Candidatus Palibaumannia cicadellinicola: one gene and its partners. The protein of the gene in region 1 interacts with the protein of each later gene in a pairwise test. Links are inferred from orthologs where the notes say so. Each region holds a gene or a part of one and is shown in the gene's direction. Other genes may lie near its edges. The genes, in order: ftsB, ftsL and IM45_RS02860.

Evidence for each region.
Region 2: the proteins of ftsB (region 1) and ftsL interact in binary tests that used the Escherichia coli proteins (3 or more experiments, as listed by UniProt). The link is inferred for Candidatus Palibaumannia cicadellinicola from one-to-one orthologs.
Region 3: the proteins of ftsB (region 1) and IM45_RS02860 interact in binary tests that used the Escherichia coli proteins (3 or more experiments, as listed by UniProt). The link is inferred for Candidatus Palibaumannia cicadellinicola from one-to-one orthologs.

What each region holds. Positions count from the first base shown.
Region 1 is NZ_CP008985.1:259,819-264,213, reverse strand. What follows is about bases 903-3,780. They hold ftsB (cell division protein FtsB), read left to right. Parts: upstream 903-2,124; coding sequence 2,125-2,436; downstream 2,437-3,780. Other genes in these bases: ispF (2-C-methyl-D-erythritol 2,4-cyclodiphosphate synthase), read left to right, coding at 3,156-3,623; ispD (2-C-methyl-D-erythritol 4-phosphate cytidylyltransferase), read left to right, coding at 2,436-3,155; cysC (adenylyl-sulfate kinase), read left to right, coding at 1,315-1,947; cysN (sulfate adenylyltransferase subunit CysN), read left to right, coding at 903-1,318. Also shown: more of cysN, read left to right, coding at 1-902; IM45_RS01205 (peptidoglycan DD-metalloendopeptidase family protein), read left to right, coding at 3,814-4,395. UniProt on the Escherichia coli protein: Essential cell division protein. May link together the upstream cell division proteins, which are predominantly cytoplasmic, with the downstream cell division proteins, which are predominantly periplasmic.
Region 2 is NZ_CP008985.1:600,815-608,269, reverse strand. The notes cover bases 2,846-5,556. They hold ftsL (cell division protein FtsL), read left to right. Parts: upstream 2,846-3,896; coding sequence 3,897-4,217; downstream 4,218-5,556. Other genes in these bases: ftsI (peptidoglycan glycosyltransferase FtsI), read left to right, coding at 4,241-5,556; rsmH (16S rRNA (cytosine(1402)-N(4))-methyltransferase RsmH), read left to right, coding at 2,953-3,894; queF (NADPH-dependent 7-cyano-7-deazaguanine reductase QueF), read left to right, coding at 2,846-2,928. Also shown: tsf (translation elongation factor Ts), read right to left, coding at 1-114; rpsB (30S ribosomal protein S2), read right to left, coding at 162-884; map (type I methionyl aminopeptidase), read left to right, coding at 1,231-2,025; more of queF, read left to right, coding at 2,077-2,845; more of ftsI, read left to right, coding at 5,557-5,983; murE (UDP-N-acetylmuramoyl-L-alanyl-D-glutamate--2,6-diaminopimelate ligase), read left to right, coding at 5,976-7,455. UniProt on the Escherichia coli protein: Essential cell division protein. May link together the upstream cell division proteins, which are predominantly cytoplasmic, with the downstream cell division proteins, which are predominantly periplasmic.
Region 3 is NZ_CP008985.1:586,526-594,164, reverse strand. What follows is about bases 1-2,923. They hold IM45_RS02860 (cell division protein FtsQ/DivIB), read left to right. Parts: upstream 1-1,062; coding sequence 1,063-1,785; downstream 1,786-2,923. Other genes in these bases: ftsA (cell division protein FtsA), read left to right, coding at 1,815-2,923; murC (UDP-N-acetylmuramate--L-alanine ligase), read left to right, coding at 1-970. Outside these bases: more of ftsA, read left to right, coding at 2,924-3,071; cell division protein FtsZ, read left to right, coding at 3,110-4,270; lpxC (UDP-3-O-acyl-N-acetylglucosamine deacetylase), read left to right, coding at 4,328-5,248; IM45_RS02840 (DUF721 domain-containing protein), read right to left, coding at 5,278-5,820. UniProt on the Escherichia coli protein: Essential cell division protein. May link together the upstream cell division proteins, which are predominantly cytoplasmic, with the downstream cell division proteins, which are predominantly periplasmic. May control correct divisome assembly.

The sequences.
Region 1 (4,395 bases):
CGGCAAAAGTACCTTAATTGGTCGCCTGCTACATGATACCCAGCAGATTTACGAAGATCAACTATCCACGCTATACACAGACAGTAAACGTATCGGTACCCAAGGCGAAGAATTAGATTTTGCGCTACTGGTGGACGGTCTGCAGGCTGAACGTGAACAAGGGATTACAATTGATGTAGCCTACCGTTATTTTTCTACGGATAAGCGTAAATTTATTATTGCTGACACTCCTGGACATGAGCAATATACCCGTAACATGGCTACTGGTGCTTCAACTTCTGATCTCGCAATCTTACTGATCGATGCACGCAAAGGCATGTTAGATCAAACACGGCGCCATAGCTTTATCAGCACCTTGCTAGGCATCTGTCATCTGGTAGTAGCGGTAAACAAAATGGATTTAGTAAACTACGATCAGGCTATCTTCTCTCAAATTGAGCAAGATTACCTAAAATTATCTAGGGAATTACCAGGTAATTTAGACATAAAGTTCGTCCCGTTATCAGCGCTTGGAGGTGATAATGTTGTTAACCCGACAGTCTCTATGTCTTGGTATAGCGGCCCAACATTGCTAGATATACTAGAAACTGTGGAAGTAATTAATATTCATCAACAGCAGCCAGTACGTTTTCCGGTGCAGTATGTTAACCGCCCTAATCTAGATTTCCGTGGTTATAGTGGAACAGTTGCTTCGGGAGTACTGCGGGTAGGGCAACCAATAAAAGTGCTGCCGTCTAATTTTACCTCCACTATTAGCCGTATCGTCACCTTTGACGGTGATAAAACAGAAGCCAGGACGGGAGAAGCAGTGACACTAGTATTAACAGACGCCGTAGATATCAGCCGCGGAGATTTCTTAGTGGACTATGATACAGTACTGCCTGCAGTACAATACGCTCAGGTTAATGTCGTATGGATGACCGATAAGCCCCTGGTAGCTGGTCAGAGCTACGATATCAAGATTGCAGGTAAGAAAACCAGCGCACGGGTAGATCATGTCCAATATCAGGTCGATATAAATACCTTAAAACCACGTGCGGCGGATAACCTACCCCTAAATAGCATTGGAATGGTAGAATTAGAATTCTGTGAGCCAATGATGCTTGAGAAATATATCAATAGCCCAGTAACAGGTGGTATGATATTTATTGATCGGCTTACTAACGTAACGGTAGGTGCTGGTATGGTTTACCAACCGCTACAAGATGTCTACCGGCAATCAAATACCTACAGTAAATTTGAACTAGAATTTAATGCGCTGCTGCGCCGTCACTTTCCGCACTGGGGCACACGTGATCTACTGGGAGGGAAATCATGACAGGCCGTTACCAACGATCAAATGATGAAAATATTGTTTGGCACATACATCCTGTACAGCGTGAGGACCGAGAACGATTACATAAGCACCGTAGTGCTGTATTGTGGTTCACTGGTCTGTCTGGCGCAGGCAAGTCCACGCTAGCAAGTGCGCTAGAACAGGCGCTGTATAGTAAGGGTGTTAGTACTTACCTGCTTGATGGTGATAATGTACGTCATGGTCTCTGTCGTGATCTAGGCTTCCGCGATGACGAACGGCGCGAGAATATCCGCCGGGTTGGCGAGGTAGCTAAACTGATGCTAGATGCCGGGCTAATAGTACTAAGTGCTCTAATTTCACCTCACTACGCGGAACGGCAGATGGTCCGTGACATGCTACCAGTAGGCAGATTTATCGAAGTTTTCGTAGATACACCGTTAGCTATTTGCCAAGCGCGTGATCCTAAGGGGTTATATCATAAAGTCCGTAGTGGTCAATTACATAATTTCACCGGTATCGATTCTATTTATCAGCCACCGCAGCAACCAGAGATACATCTCAATGGCACACAATTAATCACACAGTTAACAACTCAATTATTAGAAGTACTCAAAGAACGCGTGATTATAAGCTTTTCAAATCCCGTATGAGACCTATTATTTCATTGTTTTAATAATAAAGATTCTCACTAAAAGTATAAAGTATATGGCAAAATCTTGTTTTGATGCCGCTATTTGTCATTTCTCGCACGTATGTAGTCTGTCTAGCGGCAAATGATGACAAGATCAATTTTACTGGTTTCCATAAGTTAAATGGGAGGCAGGAAAATGAATAAATTAGCGCTACTACTATTAGTGCTTTTTTTCTGGCTACAATATTCTCTTTGGCTAGGTAAGAACGGTATCATAGATCTAGTTCGCATAGATAATAATATCGTTACGCAAAACTACAATAACGCCAAACTTAAGATGCGCAACACTCAGCTATTTGCTGAAGTTGACGATTTAAATGATGGCCAAGATGCTATAGAAGAACGTTCACGTCATGAGCTAGACATGATTAAGCCTGGTGAGACCTTCTATCGTTTAGTGCCTAGACAACAACAACCAATGGCACAGGTACAAAGAGAAAACAAATAATGACCTTATTAGCAGTAACATTTCCTGATGTAGTAGCAATTTTACCTGCTGCTGGAATAGGTCGCCGTATGCAAAAACCATTTCCAAAGCAGTATCTCACTATTGGCGAAAAAACTATGCTAGAACTTGCAATATACGCACTGTTACGTCAGCCTTGTATCCGTCAAGTTATTGTTGCTATCAGTCCCGACGACTATTGGTTCTATCAGTTACCAGTAGCATCAGAAGAGCGAGTAATGGTAGTGACTGGCGGTAACAAACGGGCAGATTCTGTGATGGTAGCCTTGCACCATGTGAAACGTGCATCCTGGGTACTAGTTCACGATGCAGCACGTCCATGCTTACATCAAGATGATCTACTGTGCCTGCTAACTGTTACAGCCCGTTCGACAGTGGGAGGTATTTTGGCAACCCCTGTGCGCGACACTATGAAACGTGCCTGCAACAGCACGGAAACGATCGATTATACTGTTGATCGCACTGATTTATGGCATGCGCTGACGCCACAGTTATTTATGCTTGAATTACTTAAAAGTTGTCTGAGTCGAGCGCTAAAAGAAGGAGCAACCTTAACTGATGAGTCTTCGGCATTAGAGTATTGCGGATACCAACCTTTATTAGTGCCAGGTAGAGCGGATAATATCAAAGTTACTTGGCCAGAAGATTTATTACTGGCTAGTTTTTATTTATCTCAATCGTCTCACAACAAGAGAGTATAAATGCGTATCGGTCATGGTTTTGATGTTCATCAATTTGGCGGAGAAGGCAAGCTTATTATCGGGGGTGTGCATATTCCCTATCAGCAAGGTTTACTATCTCATTCTGATGGTGACGTTGCGTTACATGCAGCAACTGACGCTTTACTTGGCGCTGCAGCATTAGGTGATATTGGTCAACTCTTTCCAGATACTGATCCAGTCTTCAAGGGTGCTGATAGCCGTAAGCTACTACGCGAAGTCTGGCAATGTATTGTAGCAAAAAGCTATCGTTTGGGTAATCTAGATATCACCATAATTGCCCAGGCGCCAAAACTTTCTCCGTATATTCAGCAGATGCGTATCTATCTTGCAGCAGATCTCTATTGTCACATAGATGATATCAATGTGAAAGCTACCACGACCGAACAGTTGGGATTCACGGGGCGTGGTGAGGGTGTAGCCTGCTTCGCAGTGGCATTGTTATGTTAATACATCTTGCATGATTCAACGGACGGATACAGTTATTACGCTCACTAAAAACACGATATCGGTTCCTATTACGTTATATTTCATGTCATGTTGATTTTGTTTTCACCATCAAACATTCCTATAACTAACAGGCGCCTGACCAGGCTATGATCGCATAGGTACCATAGCGGAGAGATAAGTAAAAGTAAGCATGATAAGTAAAAAATGCTCTTGGCGCCGTATAATTGTTTCTACTAGTATGACGACTAGTTTATGGCTAGTAGGATGTGCTAGTGATGAATTCAAAGCACCTATTAGTCATATAGGCGGCAACAATAAAATATCTAGCAGTTACGGTAATCTCAATATGTGTATTAGTACTCCACGAACTAATAAGACATCTAATCGTCGCTATAATCGTCTTCAAAAAGGTTCTTATTCTGACTCAACTTATCAGATTAAAAACGGAGATACTTTGTTTTATATTGCCTGGATTACTGGTAAAGACGTTCAATATTTGGCTAAAATCAATCATATTCCGGAACCTTACCGTTTAAAAGTGGGGACAATATTACAGATAGGTATAGGTAACGGAAATAGTTCTTCTGAAAAGTTACGTAATGTAGTTGCATTATCATCATCGACTACAGTCTTAACTAGCAATCACTTAACAGCCAGCTGGTCCTGGCCTACTACTGGTAAAATTATTGAATATTTCTCCGCTACTGAAGGTGGAAATAAAGGCGTAGATATCTCTGGCTTCTGCGGACAGCCAATTATAGCAACCGCTAAT
Region 2 (7,455 bases), 340 kb from region 1 along the record:
GATCGCAAGCTCAATATCTCCATGAGCTTCAACTAAAGCTTTTTTACACTTCATTAGTCCAGCATGAGTACGATAACGTAGTTCTTTTACCAAAGCAGTGGTTACATCAGCCATGATGTTAATCTCTTTGTTTTTGGGTTTAGGAAGAGAAATAAAGAATCTTACTGCAGAAAAGCTTGATCACTTTCTCCTGACATTGGATCTCGATAACGACCTTCGCGTATAGAGGTTGCTACAGCAGTTAAATATAGATTGATAGCACGGATAGCGTCGTCATTACCCGGAATAAGAAAGTCTATACCATTAGGATCTGCGTTCGTATCAACTACAGCGAAAACTGGAATACCTAGATTATTAGCTTCTTTGATAGCAATATGTTCATGTTGAGCATCAATAACAAACAATGCATCTGGTAAACCACCCATATCCTTAATTCCACCTAGGCTTTTTTCTAGCTTTTCTAATTTACGAGTACGCATCATTGCTTCTTTCTTAGTGAGCTTCTCTAAAGTTCCGTCTTCAGACTGAGTTTCTAGTTCTTTTAAGCGCTTAATAGACTGACGAACAGTTTTCCAGTTAGTTAACATGCCACCTAACCAACGATGGTTGACAAAAAACTGATCGCAGCTATTAGCTGACTCTTTTACTGCTTCGCTTGCGGCACGCTTAGTTCCGACAAATAATATTTTACCTTTACGTGAGGCAATTTTATTAAGTTCAGCTAGAGCTGAATTAAACATTGGTACAGTTTGTTCTAAGTTTATGATGTGAATCTTATTACGAGCACCGAAGATAAACGGTTTCATTTTCGGGTTCCAGTAGCGAGTTTGATGACCAAAGTGGACACCGGCTTGGAACATGTCATGCATGAAAACAGTTGCCATATAAAACCTCTATATATTTAGTTTTTGGGTATACTATACTTTCTTCTGACGTATCCCATACGACTAACTCTAGCTTTTAGGATAAAAATACCCTATTGTTGTAATAAGATACTATCTTATTCAAAATAAGATAATTAACTTCAAAGTTAGCAGTAAACTAGCCGTTAAAAATTTTTTTGCTCCTATTGCTTCAATAAGCGCGCTTTATACCATAAATAAAGTGCGGACTCCACTAAATGTTTGGACTCTGAGAAAGTAAATGATGATTTGGCAGTACCAAGTTTAGCTGGTACTATCACGTATATTATACTTAGAAATTTTTTTTGCGCTAACTACTGATCTATTCATGTCTATTTTTATTAAAACATTTAACGATATTACCAAAATGCGTATCGCAGGTCAGCTAGCTGCTGAAGTGTTAGAAGTAATCAAACCATATATCAAACCTGGTATTAGTACCGGAGAACTTGATATCTTATGTTATAAGTACATTACGGAGAAACAACAAGCTATTTCCGCCTCTCTTGGCTATCATGGTTTTCCTAAATCAGTATGTATTTCCGTTAATGAAGTTGTTTGCCATGGTATTCCGAGCTATGAGACAATACTAAAAAATGGAGATATTATCAATATTGATGTGACAGTCATTAAAGATGGTTTTCATGGAGACACATCAGCAATGTTTATTGTAGGTCAGCCTACTATTCTTGGTGAACGTTTATGTAGAGTTACCAAAGAAAGCTTATACTTAGCTATTCGTATGGTACGTCCTGGCATTCGTTTACGAAATATTGGCAAAGCTATTCAACAGTTCGTAGAGGCTGAACATTTCTCGGTTGTGCGTGAGTATTGCGGGCATGGTATTGGCAAAGGCTTTCATGAAGAACCACAGGTATTACATTATGACGCTGATGATTGTGGAGTCATACTACAGTCAGGTATGGCGTTTACGATAGAACCAATGGTTAATGCTGGTAATTACCGTATCCGCACCATGAAAGATGGTTGGACAGTGAAAACTCAAGATAATAGTCTTTCTGCTCAATATGAGCATACTGTGGTAGTAATAAAAGATGGTTGTGAAATTATGACGTTACGTGCTGACGACTCATTACCTCGGGTAATTCATCACCCACAGTGATATATTATTTGTCTATTGAAAATCTATTACAAAATTTATATGAGTAAAGATATACTTAATAATCAACAATATAAATCACTACAAGCGTTGACACTGGGAAAACCAACGTCGTATAGTATCTACTATGATCCCACATTACTTCAGGTAATACCGCGTACTCTTCATCGTAAATTACTAGGTTTATCAGCTGCTGTATCATTGCCGTTTCATGGAGCAGATCTCTGGACATTATACGAACTTTCATGGCTGAATAACCATGGTTTGCCACAGGTAGCCATTGGTCAAATAGCTTTTGATGCAACTAGCGATAATTTAATTGAATCTAAAAGTCTTAAGCTTTATTTGAATAGCCTTAATCAAACGTGCTTTCTATCTCACTATGAGTTGCAAAAAACGTTAGTGATCGATTTAAGTAAATGCGTAAATAGTCATGTTCTGGTAAAAATATGCTCACTTAGAGAATGGACTCAGGTGCCAGTGTTAAACTTCGAGGGTGAGTGTATCGATAATCAGCAGATACATATTGAATACCACGGTACTTTTAATAATAACTGGCTTACTAATGCTGCAGTAGGACAAAAAGTAAATGAAACTCTTGTTAGTAATCTATTGAAATCAAATTGTTTGATTACCAATCAGCCTGATTGGGGTTCAGTGCAAATTAGCTATTATGGAACACGCATTAATCGTGAAGCATTGATACGATACTTAATATCTTTTCGTCAGCATAATATGTTTCATGAACAGTGTGTAGAGCAAATATTCTCCGATATAATGCAATTTTGCCAACCTGATACATTATCAGTATATGCACGATATACTCGTAGGGGAGGATTAGATATAAATCCCTGGCGTAGTAATACACATTTTTTACCAATAAATGGACGCCTTGCACGACAATAATTATTGTACAACGCGTTATCTAGTATGAAATATAAGCATATTCCTGTATTACTAAACGAAGTAGTAAACGTTCTTAACATTAAAGCGGACGGAGTATATATAGACGGTACTTTCGGCCTAGGAGGTCATTCACATCTAATTTTATCTCAGTTAGGTAAACAAGGACGACTGCTAGCTCTCGATCGTGATCCCGTAGCTATAGCTACGGGTTTAGCTCTTGAGGATTCACGTTTTACGATTGTACACAGAAATTTTTCTACAATTACCGAATATATGATAGAACTAGGTTTGTTAGGGCGTGTAGACGGAATATTGCTAGATCTTGGTGTTTCTTCACCTCAATTAGAAGATCCAGAACGCGGTTTTTCATTTATGCGCGATGGACCATTAGATATGCGTATGGATACTACCTGCGGGCAATCTGCGACCGAGTGGTTAGCCCAAGCCTCGGTACAAGATATTGCTTGGGTGTTGGCAACATTTGGTGAAGAACGGTTCGCAAACCGTATTGCTCAGGCTATATTCAAACAAAATCATAAGCGACAGATAACTAGTACTATTGAACTTGCGAAGCTAATAGCTAAAATTCATCCATTTGGTCATAAGCATAAACATCCAGCTACTCGTAGCTTCCAGGCGATTAGGATATATATTAATAACGAACTTAATGAGATTAAATTAGCATTAAACGGTGCGCTTTGCGTACTAGCAATAGGAGGAAAGTTAGTCGTGATAAGCTTTCATTCTCTTGAGGATAGATTGGTAAAAAATTTTATTCGCCAATATAGCCAAGCGCCACAGATACCAGCAGGTATCTCACTAACGGAAAAACAAATCGCAGAGCAGCATCAAAATTATTGCCAGTTAAAGTTAAAATCATTAGGTAAAATACAGCCATCGGTGCTCGAAATCAGAGCAAATCCACGCGCACGTAGTGCTGTACTTCGCTTTGCCGAGAAGTTATAGACATGATTAGTAATGAACGATACCATTTGATTCACATTATTGGTAGTGATTTGTTACGTAATGAAAAGTTATCAGTAATTTTGCTAATAGCAGTGCTAGTATCAGCGATTATGGTAGTTACCATTACACATCATACTCGTAGATTAACTGCTGAGCGTGAAAAACTAGTATTAGAAAAAAATGCTCTAGATATCGAATGGCGTAATTTAATTCTTGAGGAAAACGTATTAGGAGACCATAGTCGTGTAGAGTCTATTGCTAGAGAAATATTACATATGCAGCATGTAGATTTTTTACACGAAAATATTGTTGTCAAATCTTAATTAATAAATTAAGTACATATATTATGATACGAAATCGTCAAGAGATAAAAACTAGCTTTGTAAGCTGGCGTTTTACCTTACTGTGTAGTGGGATGGTAGTAGCTATACTAGGGGTGCTATTACGATTAATTTTTTTACAAATTATTAATAAAGAACAATTAGTGCATGAAGGAGATATGCGATCACTGCGTATTCAACAAGTACCTACGGTCCGTGGGATGATAAGTGATCGACTCGGGCGTCCTCTTGCAGTCAGTGTACCAGTAAACGCTATTTGGGCAGATCCAAAAGAAATTAAAAATCATGGTGGTATAACTACTGAAATCCGTTGGAAGGCACTTTCTGATGTGTTATCTATACCACTAAATCAGCTAAATTCACGTATAAATGTTGATTCTAAAATTCGTTTTGTCTATTTAGCACGTCAAGTTAATCCTACTATTAGTAACTATATCAATCAGTTAAAACTACCTGGTATTTATCTCAGCCAAGAGTCACGTCGTTATTATCCTTCTGGACAAGTAACTGCGCATTTAATTGGTATTACTAATATCGATAGCCAAGGGATAGAAGGTATCGAGAAAAGCTTTGACCGATGGCTTACTGGTCAACCAGGAGAACGTATAGTACGTCAAGATAGATTTGGTAGGGTCATAGAAGATATATCATCAATTGATAGCCAAGCTGCACATAACCTTGCACTTAGTATCGACGAAAAATTACAAGCATTGGTATATCGTGAACTAAACAGTGCTGTTATTTGTAATAAAGCTATATCAGGCACTGCAGTATTAGTAGATATTCATACTGGTGAAGTTCTTGCGATTGCTAATAGTCCATCTTATAACCCAAATAACCTGACAACTACCACAATGGACCTAATGCGTAATCGTGCTATTACTGATCTGTTCGAACCTGGTTCAACGGTAAAACCAATGGTTGTTATGACAGCACTACAGCGTGGAATAGTAACCGAAAATAGTGTGCTCAAAACTCTACCCTATATGATACATGGTCATCAAATCAAAGACGTAGTCCACTACAATGAATTAAGCATTACAGAAATCTTACAGAAATCTAGTAATATTGGTATTTCTAAACTCGCGTTAGCTATGCCATCTGCCGCCATTGTGGATACTTATTCTCTTTTTGGTTTAGGTAAAGCAACTCATGTGGGACTCGTAGGAGAAAGTAGTGGTTTATATCCTAATAAAAAAATTTTATCTGAAATTGAAAAAGCTGCATTTTCTTATGGTTATGGATTGATGGTTACGCCACTACAATTAGCAAGGGTTTACGCTACTATCGGTAGTATGGGAATCTTACGTCCACTATCTATCATAAGGGTCGATATGCCAGTTATAGGCGAAAGAATATTTCCAGAATCGCTAGTACGTACAGTGGTACATATGATGGAAAGTGTTGCACTACCTGGTGGTGGAGGTTTCAAAGCAGCTATCAAAGGCTATCGTATTGCTATTAAGACTGGAACTGCCAAAAAAGTTGGACCAGATAGAAAATATATTAATAAATATATAGCTTATACTGCAGGAGTTGCACCTGCAAGTAATCCTCGTTTTGCACTAGTTGTCGTTGTTAACGATCCACAAGGTGGTCAATACTATGGCGGCGCAGTTTCTGCACCAGTTTTTGGTTCAATTATGGGTGGAGTTTTACGTACGATGAATATCGAACCAGATGCTTTGCAGCCTATCGATAATAAAATATATCAATTCAATAATTGTAAAGATACATCATGTGGTTAACATGAATTTACGTGAGCTACTTATGCCATGGGTTCATACTATTCCATTTCCATTTGAACGTCGATTGAGTGGAATTAGTATGCATAGCATTACCGCGAAAGCTGGTGATTTATTTATTGCTGTTAAAGGACACCAAACTGATGGACGTTGCTATATTCCTCTAGCTATTGCACAAGGGGTAGCTGCAGTAGTAGCGGAAGCAGAAGAGAAATCTAAGCATGGTAATATACATAAACTACATGGTGTACCCATTGTTTATTTATACCAACTCAAGCAAATTTTATCTGCACTAGCAGGACGTTTTTATCAGCAACCATCGCGTGCTCTATGTTTAGTTGGTATCACAGGTACTAATGGTAAAACAACTATTAGCCATCTCCTAGCAAATTGGGTATACCTGCTAGGTGAGACAAGTGCGGTTATAGGTACCATAGGTAATGGTTTATTTAAAAAAATTAGTTTGAGTAATAATACTACCGATTCAGCTGTTGAGATTCAGCGTTTATTAAGACTTTTTTATGAACAGGGAGCAACTTTTAGCGCAATAGAAGTCTCTTCCCATGGTTTAGTGCAATACCGAGTTCGAGATCTATACTTCGCTGCAGCGGTTTTTTCGAACTTGAGTCATGATCACCTAGATTATCACAAACATATGACGCAGTACGAAAGAGCTAAATGGCAATTATTTAGCGAGTTAAAAGTATGTCATAAAATTATTAATGCTGATGATAGTGTAGGTCAGCGTTGGTTAGCGCAATTACCACAAGCCGTGGCAGTTACTATAACTAGTTCACTTCCGCATAACTGGAAAGGTGATTGGTTGTGTGCTCATACTGTGCGTTATCATGATTTAGGTGTGGATATTGGGTTCGATTCTTGCTGGGGCAATGGGATGATTCACAGTAAGCTAGTAGGCGAATTTAATGTGAGTAATATACTACTTTCGTTTGCTACATTACTTACGTTGGGGTATTCCCTACCATCTCTATTAGAAACAGCAGGGAGACTACAGTCTGTATGCGGCCGTATGGAAGTCTTTTCATCAGATCAATGGCCGATAGTAGTAGTTGATTATGCACATACTCCAGAGGCACTCAAAAAAGCACTACTAGCAGCTAAGCTACATTGCAACGGGAAACTATGGTGTGTTTTTGGCTGCGGTGGTAATCGTGATAAAGATAAGCGACCACTTATGGGCGCTATTGCTGAACAATACGCTGATTACGTTATTATCACTAATGATAATCCTCGTAATGAAGATTCACAGGATATTATAGCAGCAATTCAGGGGGGATTGCTTAATGTGAACTATGCTCAAGCAATACCATGTCGCTTTGATGCTATAACTAGCGCGATAATGCATGCTCATTTAAACGATTTAGTGCTAGTAGCTGGCAAAGGGCATGAGAATTACCAGATAATTAGTGGTAAGTCGTTTAATTATTCTGATCGTACTACTGTGGCACAGATAC
Region 3 (7,639 bases), 330 kb from region 1 along the record:
ACGTTATTTAATTACTGAAGCCGATGAAAGTGACTCATCTTTATTATGTTTACATCCTATAATGAGTATAGTTACTAACATTGAAGCTGATCATATGGATAATTATGAGGGAAATTTTGATAAATTAAAGCAAACATTTATTAATTTTGTACAAAATGTACCATTTTATGGCCGGGCTATCATGTGTCTAGATGATCCTGTTATCCGTGAGCTATTACCACGTCTTAGTAGGCAAATTATTACTTATGGTTTTAACAATCATGCAGACCTACATATGACTAACTACTGTCAAAAAGGTGCTCGTAGTAGCTTTACACTTTATCGGCACGATAGTCCGGCAATTCAGATAGAACTAAATGCTCCGGGGCGGCATAATGCCTTGAATGCAGTAGCTGCGATTGCGGTTGCAATCGAAGAAGGTATAGAAGACCATTGTATTTTACAAGCACTATTTCAATTCCAAGGAATCAAACGTCGCTTCGATGAACTTGGTTGTTATGCGTTAAAAAATATTAACGGGAAATATGGAACAGTAATGTTAGTCGAAGACTATGGCCACCACCCTACGGAAGTTGACGCAACTATCAAAGCTGCGCGGGTAGGATGGCCTGATAAACGTCTAGTAATGGTTTTCCAACCACATCGTTATACTCGTACGAGGGATTTATATGAATCTTTTGCACATGTACTCTCGAGCGTAGATGTTCTACTAATGCTAGATGTTTATCCAGCTGGTGAAGATCCAATCGTTGGAGCGGATAGTAGATCACTCTGTTCTACTATCCGCTCCTGTGGCAAAATTAACCCAATTTTGATCGATAATATAGATGAATTACCTATAATTCTAGCACAATGTTTACAAAATAATGACTTAGTGTTAATGCAAGGAGCAGGTACAGTAGGACAAATAGCAGACAAACTAGCTGATAGTCAAATGCAACCTAACAATTCTCATCAACTTTATGACTAAAATTAAGATAATCATATGTGTCAGGTGGAAGTTAACAACTGTACTATTAATGTAAGTATACCTTTGTGCGTAATATAAAGTACCACAAGTTTATGAGTTTAATGTTCCTAATTTTGGTACTGAGTACCATATTATGGAGCTGTTGGATCTTCGTAGCTTGGATGAAAAATCATTGTTTACCTTTATCTAAGTTAGTAATTGTAGGTAAACTTTGTTATACAACTCATAATGATATATGTCAGTCGATTATGGCGCTAGGAGTACCTGGTACCATTGTAACACAGAATGTGAATGTCATTCACCAACAGATCCAGAAGCTACCATGGATTAAGCAAGTTAGTGTACGAAAACAGTGGCCAGATAAGCTAAAAATATCTTTAGTGGAATATGTTCCAGTAGCACGCTGGAATGATTTATATATGTTAGATAACAGTGGACAAAAATTTAGCTGTCTTACAGACCAAAGAACTCTTGGATCAATACCTATGCTTTACGGCCCACAAGGGAGTGAAATAGATGTGCTAATGGGCTATACCAACATGAATCAATTACTCAAATTAGTTAATTGTCAGATAAAAATAGTAAGTATGAGCGCACGCTATTCTTGGCAACTGATTTTACAGGACGATATCAAACTAACATTAGGCCGGAAGGATAGAATTCAGCGCTTACAGCGCTTTATTGATATGTATCCAATTCTACTTCAACAGGCTTGGAAAAATCATAAACGTATTAGCTATGTTGATTTACGATATCAATCAGGCTTTGCTGTAGGCTGGGCACCTATCTTTATAGATTCGAAACCAAGGAATTAGTAACAGAATCAGGCATAGGCAAAATAAATATGATTAAGGCTATAGACAGGAAACTAGTAGTTGGATTAGATATCGGCACTGCTAAAGTAGCTGCACTAATCGGGGATATTTTACCTGATGGTATTATCAACATCATCGGTGTAGGTAGTTGTCCCTCTCGTGGGATGGACAAAGGTGGTGTTAATGATTTGGAATCAGTAGTCAAGTGCGTACAACGAGCTATTGATCAAGCTGAGCTAATGGCTGATTGCGAAATTTCTTCTGTCTATCTGGCATTATCTGGTAAACATATTAGCTGCCAAAATGAAATAGGCATAGTTCCTATTTCTGAGGAAGAAGTAACTCAAGAAGATGTCGAAAATGTAGTACATACTGCTAAATCAGTACGGGTACGTGATGAACATAGAATTTTACATGTCATACCACAGGACTATGATATTGATTACCAAGAAGGAATCAAAAATCCAGTAGGATTATCCGGAGTACGAATGCAAGCTAAGGTTCATCTTATTACGTGTCATAATGATATGGCTAAAAATATTATTAAAGTTGTTGAACGCTGTCGATTAAGAGTAGACCGACTAATTTTTGCAGGACTAGCATCCAGTTATGCGGTTCTAACCGATGATGAACGTGAGTTAGGTGTTTGTATGGTAGATATTGGTGGTGGAACTATGGATATAGCCGTTTATACTGCTGGATCTTTACGTCATACGAAAGTTATTCCATATGCTGGTAATGTAGTAACAAGTGATATTGCTTACGCTTTAGGTACACCTCCCATAGACGCAGAAAATATTAAAATTCGTTACGGTTGCGCGTTAGGTACAGTTGTAAGTAAAGATGAAAACTTGGAAGTACCAAGCGTTGGAGGACGTTCGCCATGTAACCTACAGCGCCAGACATTAGCTGAGGTTATTGAACCGCGTTATACTGAATTATTAAATTTAGTTAAAGACGACATTTTACAATTACAAGAACAACTTAGCCAGCAAGGAGTGAAGTACCATCTAGCAGCTGGTATTGTGTTAACTGGTGGCGCCGCTAAAATTGATGGTTTAGCCGCCTGTGCACAACAAGTTTTCCACACCCAGGTACGTATCGGACAGCCACTGAATATCACGGGCCTAATAGACTATTCTCAGGAACCTGACTATGCGACAGCTGTTGGGTTACTACATTATGGTAAAGAGTATCATCTGACTAGTGAGCTTGAAACCACAAAACAAACTTTAGTTAGTACCTGGCTTAAGCGTCTTAGCTGCTGGCTAAGGAAAGAATTTTAGTTGTTTACCAGACTAAACTAGACTAATGGAGAAAAATGATGTTTGAACCAATGGAATTAACCAATGATGCGGTGATAAAAGTTATCGGCGTTGGTGGTGGTGGTGGTAATGCTGTTGAGCATATGGTGCGTGAACGTATCGAAGGTGTAGAATTTTTTGCCGTTAATACTGATGCCCAAGCATTACGTAAAACAGCTGTCGGCCAGACGATACAAATCGGTAGTAGTATTACTAAGGGTTTAGGTGCTGGTGCTAATCCTGAAGTTGGCCGAAACTCTGCGGAGGAAGATAGAGAAGTATTGCGTGATGTTTTAGAAGGCGCAGATATGGTATTTCTTGCTGCTGGTATGGGTGGTGGTACTGGCACTGGAGCAGCACCTGTTGTCGCAGAAATAGCTAAAGAAATAGGTATTCTTACTGTAGCTGTCGTAACAAAACCTTTTAATTTTGAAGGTAAGAAACGTATGGCATTCGCTGAACAAGGTATCGCTGAACTATCCAAGCATGTAGATTCTCTTATCACTATTCCTAACGACAAGTTGCTGAAAGTATTGGGACGTGGAATTTCATTATTAGATGCTTTTAGTGCTGCTAATAGCGTACTTAAAGGTGCAGTACAGGGTATTGCGGAGCTCATTACTCGCCCAGGATTAATGAATGTAGATTTCGCTGACGTCCGTACCGTTATGTCAGAAATGGGCTATGCTATGATGGGATCTGGCGTTGCTTCTGGAGAAGCTCGTGCGGAAGAAGCAGCGGAAATAGCTATTTCAAGTCCCCTATTAGAAGATATTGATTTATCTGGTGCTCGTGGTGTACTAGTAAATATAACTGCAGGTTTTGATTTACGTCTAGATGAATTTGAAACAGTTGGTAATACTATTCGTGCCTTCTCTTCTGATAATGCTACTGTAGTAATTGGTACTTCACTAGATCCAAATATGAATGATGAATTACGTGTTACTGTTGTAGCAACTGGTATCGGTATCGATACGCGTCAAGAAATAACCTTAGTGACTAATAAACAAAATAACCAAACATTGATTGATCATCGTTATTGTAATAATTCACATAGCATATCTCCAATGTATCAAGAACAGAAAATTACAGCCAAAGTCGTCAATGAACAAAACTTACAGAATAATAAAGAACCAGATTACCTAGATATTCCAGCTTTTTTGCGTAAACAAGCGGATTAAATTTACTGAATGGATCAATCAGGTTAGCTATATAAGAAAACATCACGAGATAACTAGATGATCAAACAGCGGACATTAAAATGTATTGTACAAGCTACTGGTATAGGATTACATACGGGTAAAAAAGTCACATTAACATTATATACTGCTCCAGTAAATGCTGGAATCATCTATCGTCGTACTGATTTAAACCCTCCTGTAGATTTTACCGTAAATGCTCATTCAGTACGTGATACTATGCTCTGTACTTGTGTAGCAAATAAAGATAATGTACGTATTTATACAGTAGAGCACTTAAATGCAGCATTAGCTGGTTTAGGCATAGATAATATTATCATTGAAGTGAATGCACCTGAAATTTTTATTATGGATGGTAGTGCTAGCCCATTTATCTATCTTTTAATGAACGCTGGTATTAAAGAGTTAAATAGTGCTAAGAAATTGTTACGGCTAAAAAAAACTGTACGTATTGAAAAAGGCGAAAAATGGGCTGTTATCACACCATTTAATGGTTTTACCCTTGATTTAACTATAGACTTTAAGCATCCAGCATTTGATATGAACTATCAAAGTTATTTTCTTGATTTTTCCTCTGAATCTTTTATAGGTAAAATAAGTCGTGCGCGTACTTTTGGTTTTATGCGTGATATTGAATATCTACAGTCCTGTCATAGACTAGCTCTTGGTGGGAGTTTAGATTGCGCAATTGTAGTGGATGATAATCGAGTACTAAATGAGAATGGTTTACCTTTTGCAGATGAATTCGTTCGCCATAACACATTAGATGTTATAGGTGATTTATTTATGTGTGGATATAATATTATTGGTGCATTCACAGCTTTTAAATCTGGCCATACGATGAATCATCAATTGTTACAAACAGTATTAGCAGGTCAAGAAACTTGGGAACTCGTGACTTTTAAAGATGAAGAGGAACTACCACCGTCATTTAAAGCACCATCTTTTAGAATAAAATAAATTAGATTCTGGTTAGTTCCAATAATTAGTTAAAAACAATTGTTACTACTATGATATGTTAAGTCAGTACTATCTCTAGCAAGTTTTGCTAATCGCTCTAGTAGAGACTGTAATTTACCTTCGCTATGTGCTGCAACATGGCGAATCAATTTAGCGCTTTGTAAACTTAAAATACGTGGTTTTTGTTTTAGTATTTTGTTACTAGGTAGCAAACTACTATTGTTATGTTTTATAGGAAGTTTTCCTATTATAGCTAGTGATGGTTTAATTTTGATATCTATCGAAGATAATGAAGGTAAAATTTTTGCTCGTATAGTATATACTAATTGAGTTTGTTCATATCGTAATCGCATCATCCAACTAGCATTAGCAGTTTCTAATACTATGATATTATTACGTAAATTAGCAACACGACACCATGGACGTAATGTTACTGGTAGTAGTTCAATAACCTTACGGTTAAGAATTAATAACTCAACTGCACGTAGCTGGAGTTTCTCTAAAGAAGTAGGATTAGAATTATTAATATTATTAAATAGTACATCTATAGATATTGGATAGCTATTACGCATAATTAATAAAATTCCTCATAAAATTTCTATATAAGATATTATCTAAATAATTCAGTATTTATATGCTAAATTTTTTTAATTAATGTTATGTTTTTTAGATTAATGATTTTTTTATTCTTAGACTACCGATATAAAAAAATATTTTAAGTTTTTAGTCTAAATATTCAGACTAAACTAGCGCGCTTACAATAAATATTGTACTGTCTTATGTAAATGATCTACATCTCTTTATGGCTACAGAATGCTATTCGTACCATTATCTATTATCTATCATTCATTAATATTTTCCTAGGGAAATACATCATTACCTAATACTCAAATAGTGAGATCACAAATTAGTCAAAATTTATTATTTTTCTTGACATATTTGGTAATATTTATCTAGTAGAATAGTACATTATACGCTTAGTAAGCATGATATGTATAAATATTAAATATATGTTATATCACATGATTTTGCCACCGTTGTAACGAGATTTAACTTATTATGCTAGCACGACTTCTGACTAAAATTTTAGGTAGCCGCAATGACCGTACACTACGTCGTATGAATAAAATTGTGGATATTATCAACAATCTTGAACAGGAGATGGCAACCCTTAGTGATAAACAGCTAGCTGCGAAAACTTTAGAATTTCGCTCGCGTATTAATCAAAAGGAACTTGTAAATAATATTTTACCAGAAGCTTTTGCCGTAGTGCGGGAAGCTAGTAAGCGTGTATTTGGTATGCGTCACTTTGATGTCCAGCTATTGGGTGGTATTGTGCTAAATAATCGTTGCATAGCTGAGATGCGTACTGGTGAAGGTAAAACCTTAACTGCAACTTTACCTGCTTATTTAAATGCTCTGAGTGGTAAGGGAGTACATGTTGTTACAGTCAATGATTATTTAGCACAGCGCGATGCTGAAAATAATCGTGCATTATTTGAGTTTCTTGGTCTGAGCGTTGGAATGAACTTACATGGATTATCTGCTGCAGCTAAACGTACCGCTTATGCTGCTGATATTACTTATGGTACTAATAATGAATATGGTTTTGATTATTTACGTGATAATATGGCATTTAGCACAACAGAACGCGTACAACGAAAACTATATTACGCGTTAATAGATGAGGTGGATTCGATTCTTATTGATGAAGCGCGAACACCACTGATTATCTCTGGTCCTGCAGAAGATAGCTCTGAAATATATCGTAAAGTTGATAAACTTATGCCATATTTTATTCGCCAGGAAAAAGAAGATTCTGATAGTTTTCAAGGTGAAGGTCATTTTTCAGTAGACGAACAATATCGTCAAGTAAACTTAACTGAACGAGGTCTTGTATTAATTGAAGAGCTGATGGTTCATGCTGGTCTTTTAGAAAAAGGAGAATCCCTTTATTCTCCAACTAATATTATTCTAATGCATCACGTAACTGCAGCCTTACGTGCCTATGTACTCTTTTCGCGTAATGTTGATTATATTGTGAAAGATAATGAAGTAATCATTGTAGACGAACATACAGGTCGTACTATGCCTGGTCGACGATGGTCAGATGGTTTACATCAAGCAATAGAAGCAAAAGAACATGTCGTCATCCAAAATGAAAATCAAACATTAGCATCAATAACTTTTCAGAATTATTTTCGTTTATACGAGAAATTATCAGGAATGACTGGTACTGCAGATACTGAAGCATTTGAGTTTCGTTCTATTTATCAACTAGATACTATTGTCGTACCAACTAACCAACCAATGATTCGTCAAGATTTTCCTGATCTTGTTTATATGACAGAAACAGAAAAAATTAATGCAATTATAGAAGAAATTAAAACT